3 regions of the Patulibacter brassicae genome follow, and region 1 is predicted to be linked to each of the others. Evidence: riboswitches for the same ligand, from Rfam matches in the RefSeq annotation. Region 1 holds a riboswitch; each other region holds the start of a gene.
What was found. Region 1 has a riboswitch for cyclic di-AMP ahead of SK069_RS05275 (peptidoglycan DD-metalloendopeptidase family protein). Riboswitches for the same ligand answer to the same signal wherever they lie in the genome.

Region 1 (5,289 bases):
CCTCGGTCGGCGTCGCCGCCGGGTCCGCGGTCGCCTCGGCCACGGCGTCCGCAGCCGCGACCGCCGCCGCGGCCTGCGCCGGGTCGACGCCGGCCTGCGCCGCCAGCAGCGCCTGCTGCTGGGCCGCGTCGACCGTCGCCGGATCCGCGGCGGAGCGCTCGAGCTGGACGCCGCCGGTGGTGGCCAGCGACGCCTTCTGCAGCGACGCCGACGACGCCGTGGCGGAGGCCTGCGTCGCCGTCGCCGCGGCGCCGCCCTCGGCCGTCGCGGTCCGGGCGCTCGCCTTCGCCGTGCCGGCGGTGCGGTAGTACGGAGCCGGGTCGACGGCGGTCCCGTTCTTGCGGACCTCGAAGTGCAGGTGGGGACCGGTCGTGCGGCCCGTCATGCCGACGTAGCCGACGACGTCGCCCGCCTGGACCTTCGAGCCCTTCGCGACCGCGTTCTTCGACATGTGGGCGTAGCAGGACTCCAGGCCCGCGCCGTGGTCGACGCAGACCATGTTCCCGTAGCCGTCCTGGGACCCGGAGAACGACACCGTGCCGGCCATGTACGACTTGATCGGGGTCCCGATGGCCGCCGCGATGTCCATGCCGGCGTGCTGCCGTCCGCCGCGCGGCCCGAAGTTCGACGAGACCGTCCCGTTGACCGGCTTCACGGTGCTCGACCCGCTCGCGGTCCCGCCCTCGTCGGCGGTGCTCGGCGTGGTCGCCGTGCCGGAGTCGTCGTTCGTCGTCGGCGGCGCGGCCGGGCTGCCCTCCGCGCCACCCACCGCCGCGCTCGCGCCGGCGGAGCCCGAGCCCGAGCCGCTCGACGCCGAGCCGCCCTTGCCCTTCGCGCTCGAGGACGCCGGTGCGGCGTCCGCGCGCTCGGCCGTGCGGACGGGACCGCCGTCGCCGGTGGCCTTCGCGTGCCCGCCGGTCTGGCGCTGCAGGACGACGCTCTGCCCGCCGTCGGCGGTGCGGACCGCCGAGACGACCTTCAGGGCCGTCGCCGGCGCGGCGCTGCTGCGGACGGACGCGCGCTGCGTGCTGAGCAGCGCCGTCCAGGTCTGCGGCCCGACGACGCCGTCCGCGTTGAGCTGGCGCTGCTGCTGGAAGCGCTTCACGGCCGACTCGGTCGTCGCGCCGAAGTGGCCGTCGGCCTGCAGGCCGAGCCGCTGCTGCACGTCGCGGACCTCGTCGCCGGTGGAGCCGACGAGCAGGACCGGGCGGCTGCGCCCGTCGTCGCTCACGGCGGAGGTCAGGCTGCCGATCGTCGTGCGGCCGGCGTCGTCGGTCGCCGAGGTCGTGTCGCCCGACGTCGACGAGGCCGTGGCCGCACCGACCGCCGGGCCGGCCGTCGAGCCGACCATCGCGAGGCTCATCGCCAGCGCGGCCTTGCGGCGACGGCGCTCGCGCACGCGCTGCAGCGGGACGGTGACCCGCCGGTCGCGGGCCCAGGACAGCGAGCGCTGCCAGACGCTCGGGTCCGCGAGGTCACGACGGCCGGGCGCATCCGGCGCGCCGACCGCGTCGAGCGCGGCGGCGAGCTCGTCGGTGGTGAGGTCCAGCGCGGCCGAGCCGGCCGTCGGCTCGGCGACGTCGGTCGCGGTCGCCAGCGCCTCGGCGAGCGCGGGATCGCGCTCGGGCCGCCAGCCGGCGCGCCGGCGGCGCGGGCCCGTCGTCTCCCCCGCGTGCGCACGTGGGGTGCTCGCGGCCTGTCGGTCGCGGCGCTGGCGGGATCGCTCCCGTGAGGTGCGCCAGTGGTCCGCCCGCGCGAGATCGCGCTGCTGCTGCCCGGTCATGCCGAACGTGTCCTCCTGCGTCGGGCCTACGAGGTGAGCTGACGGGCTCGCGCTTCAGGAGTCGCGCTACGCCTTGCGGCGATTCGCCCCGTGCGGCCCCGGAAGGCCGCGAGTGGTTCCCCCGCCCGCGCGTCGAACGCGCGGCTCGGCCGGTTCTCGGTCCGCGGAGGACCGTAGCGCAGCTGCAAGCGGCCTTGCGGCACTTGAGCGAATCTTCACCGCGGCCTAAGGCGACCAGCGCCGGCGCGCCAGGTCCTCGCCGGCTCAGCGACCCCCGTGCAGCCGGATCGCGCGCTGCAGGACGGCGAAGGCCGGCTTCGGCACGAGGTCGTCGCGCAGGACGCCGTACTGGTGCTGGAAGTCGGTGCTGCTGGAGTCCGCGTCCCGCAGGTCGAACCAGCGGAAGTCCGAGACCCCGTAGCGCGTGCGCGCCTGGACCGCCGCGTCCGTGACCGCCTTCATGACCTTCGCCTGCACCGCCTCGCTGCGACCGGGGCCGGTCGGGTAGCCGGCCTCCGACAGGTGGACCGCCACCCGGCGCCCGAGGCCCGCGCGCACCATGTCGCGCCGCAGCTTGCGCAGGGCCCCATGAACGGTCGTGCGCACCGCCCGCGGGCTCGGCGGGCGCTTGACCTGGGTCGGCCACGTGCCCGGGTAGATGTCGAGCCCGACGTAGTCGACGTTGCGGGCGAACCCGCTCCCGCCCGTCCGGGCGAGCTGCGGCCAGAAGTCCGGCGTCCGCGCGTCCCGGGCGACGTTGAAGCCGATCGCCAGGCCGCGGCGACCGAGCGCCGCGCGCTCCTCCGCCGCGGCGTTCACGCCGCGCACGAGGGCGTCGCGCACCCCGGGGAAGTCGCCGTCCGCGGCGTCCGGCGCACCCGGCACGTTCGCCTCGTTCGTGATCTGCACGCCGACGAGCCCGCTGCGGCCGCCGAACTCGCGCACGACCGCGCGGACGAACCGCTCGTACCCGGGCAGGTCGACCGCGGGGTCGCGGGCCGTCGGCTGGTACCGCAGGACGATCTCCGCCTGGCTGCCGGTGGCCGCGGCGTCGGCGAGCACCCGCTCGAGGTGGATGCGGGCGCCCTCGATCGAGCCGGCGTCGTGGTAGGCCGCGTACTCGTGCAGGACGAACGATCGCCGCCCGGCACGCAGGCGGCGGATCATCGCCAGCCGCTGCCCCTCGTCGACCTCCGGCGCGCGAGCGACCCCGTCGACGGCGCCCGCGTCGCCACCCGGGTAGATCCCGAAGCGGATGGTCGCGGCCCGGTGGGGACCGGCCTCAGCCACGGGGCTCGTCCGCGTCGCCACGACGATGGTCGCCGCGACGGCGACGAGCAGCACGAGGAGCTTCCACCGGCTCATGAGCGTGACGTCGGCGGCGAACGCGCGCAGCATGCGGTGTTCGTCGCGAGATCGACGAACGGACCACGAACGGCGGGATCTCTGGCCGAGGGGCACGGGTCGGGGGATGCGGGCCGCCGCTCGCGCGACGCGGCCCGGCACCGGACGGCGGCAGCTCGCGCGCCGTCGCGGTCGGGGGACCTCCCATGCTAGTCAACCGGCCCTCGCCGATCAGCCGCAGCCGAGGCCCCGGGCGCCGTAGCGCCCCGGGGCGGCCGGCACGAACCGGGGCGCGGACCGGCGGAAGAGCGTCGGCGCGCGGTCCCGCGACAGCGAGTACTCGATGCGCCCGTCGGCGACGGCGAGGCCGGTGAGGTCGACCGTCGTCCCGTACTCGGTCGCCGCGGCGAAGTCGCGGTCCTCCGAGCACGCCGCGCCGGCCCGGAGCGGGATCCGCTGGATGCCCTCCGCACCCCGGTCGCCGGTCTGCGTCCATCGCACGTAGGCGTGGGCACCGTCGAGCTCGACCTCGGGGATCCCGAAGACCCGGCGGGAGGTGTTGTCGCGCCGGAGCAGCACGAAGCCGGGGCGGCCGTCGCGCCGGGTGACGTGCAGCTGGGTGACCGAGCCCGACGGCGTCGGGCGGTACTGGACCCAGGCGATCCAGCGGCCGCTGAGGTCGACCGCGCCGCCCTGCACGGCGCCCATGCCGATCCGCTGCCGCGCGCGGCCGTCGCGGACCGCGTAGAGGCCGCTGGCCCCGCAGCGGGCGGCCGGGCCGTGGCGCAGGACGACGACCGTCCGACGCCAGACCGCCCACCCATCAGCGCCGCAGGGACGACCGGGGAGCGACGAGATCGGCACCGCCGACGCGCCGGGGCGCAGCGCTCGGCGCATGAGCCGGGCGCGTCCGTCCGCGCCGCACCGGCGGTAGACGACCGCGACGCCGGCGTCGCCGTCGCGCCCCAGGTCGGGCAGCGGCGGGCAGGTCGACGTCGCCGGGTCCAGCGGCGCGAAGCGGCCGTCGACGACCTCGACGAGCGCGTAGCGTCGGGCGAGCGTCCGGACGACGCCCACGCGGCGCCCGCCGAGCGCGTCGACCTGCTCGATGATCCCCGGCGCGACCGAGCGGTCCGGGGACGGCGACGGCTTCGTCGTCCCCACGCCGCCCGGGACCGCGAAGCGCCGCACCCGCTGCCCGAACCGCGGGGAGCGCACGCCGCGGGCGAACGCCCGGCGGGCGGCCGGGGACGTGGCGACCCGCCAGTCGGACCGCTTGTCGAGGTCGAACCACACGAGCGCGTCGATCTCGGGGTGCCGCCGCAGGCCGTCGAACATCTGCCCGAGCCAGGCGGCCTTGTCCCCGCCGGCCTCCGCCACGCCGATCTCGCTCAGCTCGACCGGCTTGCCGGGGGCGATCTCCCGCAGCTGCCGCAGCGCGGGACCGAAGATCTCCGCGAAGGGCCGCCACTGCTGGAACCGGATCTGCCGTCCGCCGTTGAACCCCGACAGGCCGACGCGGTCGACGTACCGGTCGCCGGGGTACTCGCCGGGCTTCAGGCGCAGGGGCGCGACCGGGCTCCAGACCCATTCGACGTTCGTCGCTCCCGCGTCGTGGAAGAGCTGCCAGACGTGGCGCCAGGCCCGCGCGTACTCGCCCGGCCGATTCCCGTTGGAGACCTCGGTCCACGGGTACCAGTTGCCGTTCATCTCGTGCGCGAACCGCAGCCGCACGGGCCCGCCGTAGCGGGCGAGATCGGTCGCCCAGCGACGGACGTAGGCGTCGAAGCGGCCGTCGATGATCTCGCGCAGGCGGTACTTCGACCGGTCCGGCGGCCGGCGCGAGTCCCACGGCTCCCACGTGATCTCGGGGATGCTCCCCCGCGCGGCGACGGCCCGCAGCTGCGCCACGTCCGGTCGCGCCACGGACTCCCAGTCGGAGAACCACATGACGACGCCGACGTGGTGCTGGACCGTCCGCTCGAAGCGATCGATGCTCGCGAGGTCCGCCGGGCGCCACGGCCGGTAGGAGTCCTGCGCGAGCACCGCGGTCGTCGCGCCGAGCAGGATCTCGGCCCGCGGGTCGGGCACCGCCGCCACCCCGCGCGAGACCGGAGCGCCGGAGGACGCGGGCCCGTCGTCGCGCAGCTGCACGACCAGCA
Region 2 (5,289 bases), on a different contig from region 1:
CCTCGGGCCGTGGCCCGCCGGCGCGGGTCGCCTCGGCGGTGGGGACGGCGGACGGGGGAAGGGGAACGGTGCTGCTCACTGGGGCTCCTTCGGGCTCGCGCTGGCGTGCGAACCGCATGCTAGACCAATTGCCGGACACCGTGTTTGGATTATTGGTCCCGACGGTCTGTCGGGTCGAGCCGCCAGCGAGCGAACCCGTCGTCGTCGCGAAAGATCCGCTGCGCCGGCAGGGAGGTCAGCGCGGCGTCCACGGTGGCGACGGCGTCCCGCAGGGCCTGGCGGTCGAGCTCCTCGAGCGCGCCGATTCGACCGGCGTCGACCAGCGCCCGCACGCGGTCGACCGCCTCGGCCGCCGCCACGACGTCGGACCACTGGCGACGCGCGAGCACCCCGGCGAGCTCGGGCTTCGTCCGCTCCCAGCTGGGGAGCAACGGGACGCTGCGGCGCAGCGGCTCCCAGCCCGCCGTCGCGAGGGCCTCGGCGATCGGCGCGCGGGCGACCTCGAGCTCCTCGAGGAAGCGCAGCGAGGACGCGCGCGCCTGGTGTCGGGCGCCCCAGCGGACGCTGGAGAACCAGCCCACGATCTCGGCGAGGCCTCCGGCGACCCCGCGGCGCTCGGCGTCGCGCTGCGCACCGTTGTCGAACACCATGTTCGGAGTGTAGCCCCGGGTCGTCGGCGCGGAACGACGACGGCGCCCCGGAGGGCGCCGTGCGGGCGGACGGTCGAGCCGTCCGGCGCGTCGCCGGCGGACGCCGGCGACGCGGGCGAGCGGTGGCTCAGGCCTCGACGGCCTGGCCCTGGCCGAGCTTCGCCGTCTTCTCGACGTCGACCTCGGGCTGGCGGTAGTTCTCCGGGTCGCCGAAGAGCGGGGTCTCCGGGTCCGCGGCGATCACGCCCTCCTCGATGAAGGAGTAGCGGCCCTCGAGGGCGCCCTTGGCGACCTTGCGGGTCTGGTCGTCGTCGTTGTCCTTGAGCTCCGCGAACAGCGCCTTCGCGCGGCGGCGGCACTGCTGGGAGAACGCGTCGGCGAGCTCCTCGATCGCCGCCGCGTCCTGCGGGCGCTGCTTCTTCAGGTGCTCGGCGTAGACGACGGCGCTGGAGATCGAGAAGAGCTCGGCGCCGATGTCGACGATGCGGCCGAGGATCGCGGTGCGGTCCACGAGCTTCGCGCCGTTCTTGCCCATCGCGTAGAACGTCACGCGGGCGAGCTTGCGGGCGTTGCGCTCGACGAACCGCAGGTGCGTCGCGAGCTCGCCGAACTCGTCGTAGCTGCGCGGGTTCTGACCGTCGCCGACGGTGAGCTGCGGGAACCACTTCGCGTAGAAGCCGCCGGCCTTCGCCGCGAGCTTCGCCTTCTCGGCCGGACCGCCGTCGCCCTCGATGAGCTCGCCGGCGATCTGCAGGTGCTGGTCGATGGCCTCGCGAGCGATCTGCAGGTGCATGATCTCCGTCGAGCCCTCGAAGATGCGGTTGATGCGCATGTCGCGCAGCGTCCGCTCCATCGGGACGGCGCGCTCGCCACGGGCGGCCAGCGACTCGGCGGTCTCGTAGCCGCGGCCACCGCGGACCTGCACGGCGTCGTCGATCGCCTTCCAGGCGAGCTCGGAGCCGACGAGCTTCGCGACCGCGGCCTCGATCCGGATGTCGGAGCGCTTCGTGTGCGCCAGGCGGGTGGCGACCTCGACGACGGCCTCGATGCCGAACGCCGTCGCGTGGATGTTCGCGATCTTCGAGGCGACCTCGTCGTGCTGGCCGACCGGCTTGCCCCACTGGGCGCGCTCCGTCCCGAAGTCGCGGACGACGCGGGAGGCCCACTTCGTCGCGCCGGCGCAGATGGCCGGCAGCGAGAGGCGGCCGGTGTTCAGCGTCTGGAAGGCGATCTTCAGGCCCTCGCCCTCGCCGCCGATGAGGTTCTCCTTCGGCACGAAGACGTTCTCGAGCCGCGTGACCGAGTTCTCGATGCCCCGGAGGCCCATGAACTGGTTGCGGTGCTCGACCGAGACGCCCTCGGAGTGGTAGTCCAGGACGAACGCCGAGACGCCCCCGCGGCGGCCCTCGCTCTTCGGGATGCGCGCCATGATCACGACGATGTCGGCGATCGCGCCGTTCGTCGCCCAGAGCTTGCGGCCGTTGAGGATGTAGCCGGAGCCGTCCTCGGTGGGCACGGCCGAGCACTGCAGGCGGGCGGGGTCCGAGCCGACGTCGGGCTCGGTGAGCAGGAAGGCCGAGATGTGGTCCTTGGCGACCTTCGGGAGCCACTTCTGCTTCTGCTCCTCGGTGCCGGCGATGACGAGCGGCTCGGCGACGCCGATCGACTGGTGGGCCGAGAGCAGGGCGCCGAGGGCGCCGTGGTAGGTGCCGGCCATCGACATGGCGCGGCCGTAGGTCATGCGCGAGTGGCCGAGACCGCCGTACTTCTTCGGGATCTTGATGCCGAACGCGCCGAGGTCCTTCAGGCCCTGGATGACCTCGTCCGGGATCTTCGCGTCGCGCTCGATCTGGAGCGGGTCGACCTTCGTCTCGAGGAACTCGCGGAACTCGGCGAGGAACTTCGCGCCGGCGGCCTCGGCCTCCGGGTCCTCGACGGGCAGCGGGTGGATCAGGTCGAGGCGGAAGTCGCCGAGGTACAGCTCCTTGCCGAAGGACGGGAGCTTCCAGTCCTGCTCGCGCGCCTCCTCGACGAACTTGCGGGACTCTTCGCTGGTCGGGGCGTTGGTCATGGCTTCAGGTCTCCGAGGAGGTGGATTGACTGGTCAGTCAATACCCAGGGTAGCGCACCCGCAACCACGGCTCCACCGAACCCGACCGGCGGTAGGACGGGGCCCTCGCCCGGCGTTCCGCCCACGACGACGGGCCGCCCGATGGGCGGCCCGCGGCGGGCGCGATCCGGCACGGGCCGGTCGCGAGGAGTCGATGGCGGCGCGCGCTCGCGCCGCCGGGGGTCAGCCGGTCACGCGCCGGGCGCCGACGTAGTGGTCGTCCCAGTAGCCGCTCGCGAACGAGTGCTCCATGACGCCCTTCGTCGTGGCGGAGATCGCCGTCGTCGCGCTCGTGGCGATGCCGACGTGCGAGGCGCCCGAGCCGGCGCTGTCGAAGAAGACGAGATCGCCGGGCTGGATGCTCGCCCGGTCGACGGCGACGCCCTGCTTGTACTGGTCGAAGCTCGTGCGGGGCAGCGAGATGCCGGCGCGCTTGAAGGCCCAGACCGTGAGGCCCGAGCAGTCGAAGCCGCTGGTCGTGTTGCCGCCGGAGACGTACGGCGTGCCGATCGCCTCGCGCGCGGCGGCGATCGCCGCGGACAGGTCGCCGGCGGGGGCGGGCGTCGCGGAGCCGTCCGTCGTGGTCGCGCTGTGGACGGTGAGCTTGCGCTCGATCTTCTTCGCGAAGCCGAGGCGCATCGCCTTCAGCGTCTCGAGGTTCGGGCGACCGGTGCGGTTCAGCCGCTTCTTGCGCTGGTAGCGCTTGAGCGCGGAGCGGGTCCGCGAGCCGAGCTGCCCGTCGGCCCGGACCTTCACGCGGCGCTGGACGCTCTTCGTCTGGGAGCGGGTGAGCTTCACCGGCGCCGTCTGGGAGACCGCGCCGGTCGTTCCCGCGGCGCTCGTCCCGTCGTCGGTGCTGCCGGTGCCGTCCGTGGCGCCGGCCGGCGGGGTCGTCGTCGTGCCGGTGCCGACACCGCCGGAGGCCGACTGGGCGGCGGCTGGGGCGGCGATCGCCAGGGACAGGAGCCCGGCGAGGACGCCGGCGCGGGTGAGGACGTGCACGTCTGCTGCTCTCTTTCGTCGGCCTACGGGGTTAGCTGACGGGCTGGCGCAGAAAGAGCAGCGCCTCCAACGACGTGGATTTGCCCCAGCGTCGCACCTCGCGACGCAGTGGATCCCCCGCTCGCCGGGACACTCCCCCGGCGATTCGGCTCGGAGCACCGTAGCAGGGCCGTCGGCGCGCGCGTCGCGTCTCCTTCCCCCTGCAACCGCCCGGTCTGGCACCCCGCCGCTCGGCCTGGCGCGTCGGCGCCGCGACGACGGGGTAGCAGCGCCAGGTGCGGCTGCGACGGAGCGACCCCTCAGGCCCTGGGATCCGGCGGATCGGCGCCGGGCGCGGCTTCTTCTACCGCGACGCCGACGGCGAGCGGATCACCGACCCCGAGACCCTCGAGCGGATCGAGCAGCTCGTCCTGCCGCCCGCCTGGAAGGACGTCTGGATCTGCCCCGATCCGCGCGGGCACCTCCAGGCCGTCGGCACCGACGCCGCCGGTCGCCGGCAGTACCGCTACCACGAGGCGTGGCGGACCCGGCGTGACCGCGAGAAGTTCGACCGGATGCTCGAGTTCGCCGCCGGTCTCCCCCGGCTGCGCGCCACGCTGCTCGAGCACCTCCGCCTGGACGACGTCCCGCGCGAGCGCGCGCTCGCGTGCGCCGTGCGCCTGCTGGACCTCGGGTTCTTCCGGATCGGCTCCGACCAGGCGGCCGAGGAGCACGAGACCTACGGCGTCGCGACGCTGGAGCAGCGCCACGTCGTGCTCGAGGACGACGAGCTCGTCTTCGACTACGCCGCCAAGGGCGGGGTGCGGCGGCTGCAGGTCATCGCCGACGACGAGGTCCACGACGCGGTCGGCCGGATGAAGCGCCGGCGCACCGGCGGCGATCGGCTGCTGGCCTACCGCGACGGTCGCCGGTGGGTGCCGGTGCGGCCCGAGGAGGTCAACGAGTACCTCCACGAGCACGCCGGGGACTGCACCGCGAAGGACTTCCGCACGTGGAACGGCACGGTCCTCGCCGCGCTCGGCGTCGCCATGAAGGACGAGGCGCGCTCGCGCACGGCGCGGCGGCGCGCGATCAGCGACACGGTGAAGGAGGTCGCCTTCTTCCTGGGCAACACCCCCGCGGTCGCGCGCGCGTCCTACGTCGACCCCCGCGTCTTCGATCGCTATGAGAGCGGCTGGACGATCGGGGCGCGGGTCGAGGAGCTCGGCGGTCCCGAGGCCTTCGTCGACCCGGAGGGGCGCATCGCGCTGGAGGACGCCGTCCGCGATCTGCTCCGCGACGAGGGCGAGGACTCCCCCGCCCTCGCGCGCCTCGGCGACTGAGGCGCGCGCGCCTCAGGCGGCGCCCGGAGCCGGGCCCTGGAGGTTCGGGACCCGGCGGACGAGCAGCCAGGTGAGCCAGAGCCCCAGCGCGAAGAGCGGGATGCCCATCGCCACCCGCGCCACGCCGAGGGCGACGAGCGCGCCCGCGAGGTACATCGGCAGCTGGACGGCGAGGCGCAGCAGGAAGAGCCCGACCCAGATCCAC
Region 3 (5,289 bases), on a different contig from region 1:
AGGTGCCGTGGGGTCGCTTGTCGGTTGGATGCGGCTGACGAGGTCGGTGGTGAGGTCGTCTTGCTCGTCGTCTGGAAGGTCGTCGATCGTGTCGACGAACTCGGGGCGGCGGATCTCGGCGAGTGGCACGTCGGTGAACGGCAGTGCCTGGAGGTCGTCCCATCGCGCTTGGATCCAGACGACGAGTCGGTCGCTGAGCTCGAGCGAGCGGACGGCGAGCGGTGCCCCTATGACTTCGGCATAGCGGCGAACGCGCTCGGCTGCGTCGTCGGTGCGGCGCAACCAGAGCTCCCACCAGTGCTTGCCGTGGATCGGCGGGCGTTCGCTGGACTGCCAGAGGTCGTCCAAGACCGCTCGGCGGATCCGCCCGATGTTGGCGACGAGCTCTTGGTTCTTGGGGTTTCCCTTTTTCGTGTCTGTGTCGAGGTAGTCCTCGAAGCGCTTCAGGAACTGGGCGCGGTAGGTATCGCTGACCCACACCTGGGCACGTTCGGGACGCTCGTCTTCGGAAGGAGCGACCGACAGCAGCAGCCACCGTGGAAGCCGCTTCTTGTGGGTCGTGAATTGTTCGAGCGCGTCGAGCTTGAGCCGGTACGCCGTCTCGGCTCCTTCGAGCACGAGGACGACCCCGAGTGCGCGCAACTCGTCCAGCGTCAGCTCTTGCTCGTCGCGAAGCCGATCGAACTCGTCGAGCGCCTGCCGTAGCTCGCCCAGGCGGGCCTTCCCGTGGGCGCGGCGCTCGACCGGACGAATCGTCCGGTCGCCGCCTCCCCGGCGATGGAGTTCCTCGGTCTGGGCGCGATCGCGGACCCAGATGTGCGGGAACGTCGCGCTGGGATCAGGCACGGCTCGCGGTCTGACGGACACGGAGCGCGTCGACGAGATCCGCCGCGGTGACGTGCTCGTCGTCGCGCATGAGGGCCTGCTTGGCGGCGGTCTCGGCGGCTTGGACCAGTTCGGCGTGGCTGAGGCCGTCGACGAGCTCGATGACCAGCTGCCAGTCCACGTGCTTGGCGAGCGGCCCGAGGCGCGCTTGCATCACCGCGGTGGCGTGCTCGTGGTCGGGGAGCCCGTAGGTGATGACGAGGTCGAAGCGGCGGAAGAGCGCACGATCGAGGATCGCGCGATGGTTCGTCGCGGCGACGACGAGGCTCTCGGGGCCGGTGTTCTCGAGGAAGACGAGGAACGAGTTGAGGATGCGGCGTGCCTCGCCGACGTCGTTGCCGGACCGGTCGCCGCCGAGCGCGTCGAACTCATCGAAGAGATACACCGCGCGCTGGCTCTCGACCGCGTCGAAGACCGTGCGCAGCTTGCTGGCGGTCTCGCCGAGGAACTTGCTCAGCAAGCTCTCCAAGCGGACGGTCAAGAGCGGCAGAGAGAGCTCATGAGCCAAAACGGACGCAGTGAGCGTCTTGCCGGTCCCGGGAGGACCCTCGAGGAGGAGGCGATGGGCGGGGGCGAACCCTCGCTCTTGCAGCCGGTGACGCTGGCGCTGCTCGGCAATGACGCGGTGCACCTGGCCCAGCAGCGGGGAGGGACCGACGAGGTCGCGTAGGCCGACAGAGGGGTAGCTCGCCGTGACGAGATCCGCCAGATCCCCCCGCGGCTGAGCCAACGACGTGACCGAGCCCTTCGTCGCAACGGGTGCTCGGCGAGACGCGTCGATCGTCCGCTTCAGATCGGACGCCAGTCGGTTGTGGCCCTGACGGGCAGCCCGCGCAGCGATCTGCGAGGCGACGGCGTAGAAGGAGTCTTCATCGCCGGAGGCGTGGCTACGAACCAGCGCCTTGATGTGTTCGCCGGATCCGGCCATCGTCTCTGCCTCCTCTCGCGCCGCGTTTCGCCTTCGCAGCCACGATACCTGCGCGATCTCGCAGCCACGATACCTGCGCGATCAGCGCCAAAGGCAGGTGCTGATTACCAAACTCCGCCGATAGGCCGACTCGACCACGAGCTAGGCCGGACACTGACACCGTTGCCCGATGATCCAGCCCGCGCCGGTCGTCACTTCGGGGGGTTCGCGCGTGCAGGGCGTCTGCGCCCTCGACGGACGCGGTGCGGGCCTTCGATCGTGCTCTCGAACGCCTCGCGGCTCACCGCCACCTCGCGCTGCGCGCGTGCGGCGAACCGGCCGCGTCGGGTCTCACGGCTCGCGCTGGATCCGGCCGCTCATCGCGCGTCCCAGTATCCCGCACGGTCGCGGCGGCGGACCGGCGCGGCGACGCGCCGGCGACCGGCGCTGACGAGCACCCGGCGTCGAGATCAGGCGCGCCGGTCGATTCCTCAGACGCGAGAGCCGAGCTCGCCGCGCCGCGCGAGTCTGCTCGGCTCCGGGTCCGGGCGCCTGCTCCTGACTCGCGCCGCGGCCGTTAGAGTGGGCGCCGCCGAATCTCGCGGACCGTGTCCCGGGAGCGGGGGACCCGAGGATCTCGGGGCTTGTCCACGCGATGTCGTGGAGGCGCGACTCTCCTGCGCCAGCCCGTCAGCTAACCCCGTAGGCCGACGAGAGAGAAGCATGCTTCGCCCCACGGTTCACCACGTCGTCCTCACCGCCATGGCGGTGTGTCTCATCGGGCCGACAGCGGCGCGGTCCGACAGCGGCGGAACGACCGCCACCGTGGCGACGAGCACCGTCGGGTCGACGGCGGCCGCCGCCGCCCCGTCCCGGACGCGGACGGTCCGTCTGACTCGCCGCCAGCTGCGCAGCGTGCAGCGCCGCATCGGCGTTCGCGCGGACGGCGTCCTCGGACCGGGGACGCGGTCCGCATTGCGGCGATACCAGACGCGCAAGCGGCTGAAGCGGACCGGGCGACCGAATCTCGAGACCCTCCGCGCGATGCGTCTCGCGTTCGCTACCGCGGTGGAGGAGCGCCTCCGCGCCGCGGCCGCTCCCACGGCGCCGGTGGCCGGGTACGCCTTCCCGATCCGGGGCGCGTGGCGGTTCGGCGGCGCCCGGACGGGCTTCGGCGAGCGCGGTGGTGCGCACCAGGGCGTCGATCTGCTCGCGGGCTGCGGCGTACCGGTCGCCGCAGCATCCGCGGGGCGCGTCAAGACGAACGCGCGCCAGACGGCGGCGGGTAACTACCTCGTCGTCACCGACACACCGTCCGGCGAGGACCAGGTGTACATGCATCTGCGCGAGAAGCCCGACCTGCGCCCCGGTGATCCGGTCGCTCCCGGTCAGGCCCTCGCGACCGTCGGCGAGACCGGCAATGCCACCACCTGCCTGCTGCACTTCGAGCTCTGGAGCGCCCCTGGCTGGTACGAGGGCGGGAAGCCCCGGGATCCCCAACGGGATCTCACCAGGTGGTCCGGCGCCGCGGCCCGCTGATCACCGGTTCGTCCGGTCCCGGGCCCCCCGCAGGCGCACGACTGGGTGCGGGCTCCGACGCGCGCACCCGCGCTACCGCCAGATGCTAACGACGCCGGTTCGGCTGACGGGCCCGAGGTTCGGCGAGCTGCTCCCGCCAGTCCGGCCCCCAGATGTGATCGCGATAGCGGAGCACGAATCCGCCCCCGACGGCGAGCGCGACGAGCATCCGAACGGTGCCCGAGTCCGTGACGATCGAGGCGACGCTCCAGGCGGCGGCCTCGATCAGGACCAGAAGGCAGATCCAGAAGAGGCGTCCGCGGCGCGCCGGGGGCTCGTCCACGGGGCCGCTGCGCACCGCCCGCGCAGGCGGCGGCGCAGGGCGAGGCGCGCGCGGTCGCCGAGAGCGCGTCATCGGGATCCTCCTTCTCCGTCGGAAGGCTCCTCGTCATCGGTCAACCGGCGGTTGCGGATCACCACCGCCGTGCCGCCCGCCAACGCAAGGACGACCAGGCTCGGGAGGACCCAGCCGGGAACGCCGTCGCTCTGGCCGGAGACGTCCTCGATGTCCTCCTCCACGGCGGCGGCCGCTGCGCTGGTCGACGGGGCGGGCGTTGTCCGCGTCACCGTGGCCGTCGGGCGCGCACGCGGCCGCGCCGGCCGGTTCGGGCCCGGCGGGCTGCTGCGATCGTTGGTGACGCGCAGGCGTCGCCCGGTGCTCAGCGTGACGTAGGCCGAGACGTCCCAGTCCTGCCAGGAGCCGCGTCCTGCCGTGGGGATCTCGGCGTGGTGCGTGCCGCCCTCGTCGCGGTCGGTGGCGATGCGGACCGACCTGGTCCTGCCGGTGGGCCTGACCCAGTACACGACGCGCGACCCCTCCCCGCTCCCGGGGCCGTCGAGGGTCGTGGCGAGATCGACTTCGCCCGGCCCGGCGGCCGAGCCCTGCACGAGGATCCGGGTGCCTCCGTCGCCGCCCTCAGCGATGTCGATCCCGCCGTGGGCGCGCGCTGCGGCGGGCAGGGCGAACGCGACGATCGCGGCGGCAACGGGGAGCGTCATCGCGTCCCGGAAGGCGCGTGCGGGGTGCGTCGGCCGCTTCGCACCAGTCCTGGCGTCGATGGCTCGTCGAGGGTGGTCGGTGTCGCGGGGGTGGGTGATCGTCATGACAGCAGCCAGAGTCCGAGGGAGGTGAAGGCGACCATGACCGCGAGCATCCAGTACTGCGACCGGACGGCGGAGCGGGCGCCACGGAAGGTGAGCAGGGCGGTGTCGTGCGCGGCGACGAGCCCGGCGACGTGGCCTCCGACGAGTGCGACGACCTGCAGGTACCACGTCGCGTCGGGCGAGAGGACGTCGTAGTCGATGGTCCATCCGGCGGTGCCGAAGAGGTCGGAGCCGTCGCCGCGAGGATCCGAGAACAGGGATCCGAGCGCCTGGCCGTTGATGGCCAGCAGCGACAGGTAGTGCGCGATCGCGTACCCCAGTGCGATCGGCACGAGGCTGGGCGCGAAGCGGCCGAGCAGGTCCTGATCCCGCGTCCGCAACCGATCGACGCTGCGAACCCCGGCGATGCCGAGGAGCACGAGCGCGGTGACCAGGCCGACGCACAGCAGCAGCCCGACGGTCGCCGCAGCGGTGGCCGCTGTCGTGGTGTCCATGCCCAGGCCAGTGAAGCGCTGCTCGAGCCACGGACCGAGCGAACCGTCCGAGGTCCACAGCTCTCCGCCAGAGATGCCGTCGAACGTCGTCGTCCCGATGAGGGTCAGGACGACCGCGGGGAAGCCGGGGGACGAGCGGACGTCGGCCAGTCCGCTGCCAGGGAGACGCACGCGTAGGCGACCGTCTCGCCAATCGAGGGGCGAGAGCGTCGCGGCGAGGGCGAAGAACCGCGCGAAGCCGTCGGCGCGGTCGAGGAACTCCCGACCGTAGAGGCCGCTGCCGATGAGCATCGCAGCGCCGTAGAGCAGCGCCAGCACCGC

Region 2: linked by a shared signal. The riboswitch ahead of SK069_RS00775 (NlpC/P60 family protein) and the one ahead of SK069_RS05275 (peptidoglycan DD-metalloendopeptidase family protein) in region 1 are both predicted to bind cyclic di-AMP.
Region 3: linked by a shared signal. The riboswitch ahead of SK069_RS17100 (M23 family metallopeptidase) and the one ahead of SK069_RS05275 (peptidoglycan DD-metalloendopeptidase family protein) in region 1 are both predicted to bind cyclic di-AMP.

What each region holds. Positions count from the first base shown of each region.
Region 1 covers NZ_JAXAVX010000002.1:56,156-61,444, reverse strand. Annotated here, with positions in the region: gene SK069_RS05275 (peptidoglycan DD-metalloendopeptidase family protein) at 1-1,783, opposite strand, end outside; cyclic di-AMP (ydaO/yuaA leader) riboswitch at 1,791-1,944, opposite strand; gene SK069_RS05270 (glycoside hydrolase 5 family protein) at 2,048-3,181, opposite strand; gene SK069_RS05265 (glycoside hydrolase family 26 protein) at 3,359-5,289, opposite strand, start outside.
Region 2 covers NZ_JAXAVX010000001.1:163,078-168,366, reverse strand. Annotated here, with positions in the region: gene SK069_RS00790 (spirocyclase AveC family protein) at 1-79, opposite strand, end outside; gene SK069_RS00785 (hypothetical protein) at 150-650, opposite strand; gene SK069_RS00780 (acyl-CoA dehydrogenase family protein) at 778-2,721, opposite strand; gene SK069_RS00775 (NlpC/P60 family protein) at 2,944-3,762, opposite strand; cyclic di-AMP (ydaO/yuaA leader) riboswitch at 3,768-3,923, opposite strand; gene SK069_RS00770 (DNA topoisomerase IB) at 4,038-5,084, shown strand; gene SK069_RS00765 (DUF3159 domain-containing protein) at 5,097-5,289, opposite strand, start outside.
Region 3 covers NZ_JAXAVX010000012.1:95,970-101,258, reverse strand. Annotated here, with positions in the region: gene SK069_RS17110 (S8 family peptidase) at 1-846, opposite strand, end outside; gene SK069_RS17105 (AAA family ATPase) at 839-1,813, opposite strand; cyclic di-AMP (ydaO/yuaA leader) riboswitch at 2,387-2,516, shown strand; gene SK069_RS17100 (M23 family metallopeptidase) at 2,516-3,331, shown strand; gene SK069_RS17095 (hypothetical protein) at 3,417-3,653, opposite strand; gene SK069_RS17090 (hypothetical protein) at 3,722-4,474, opposite strand; gene SK069_RS17085 (fenitrothion hydrolase) at 4,471-5,289, opposite strand, start outside.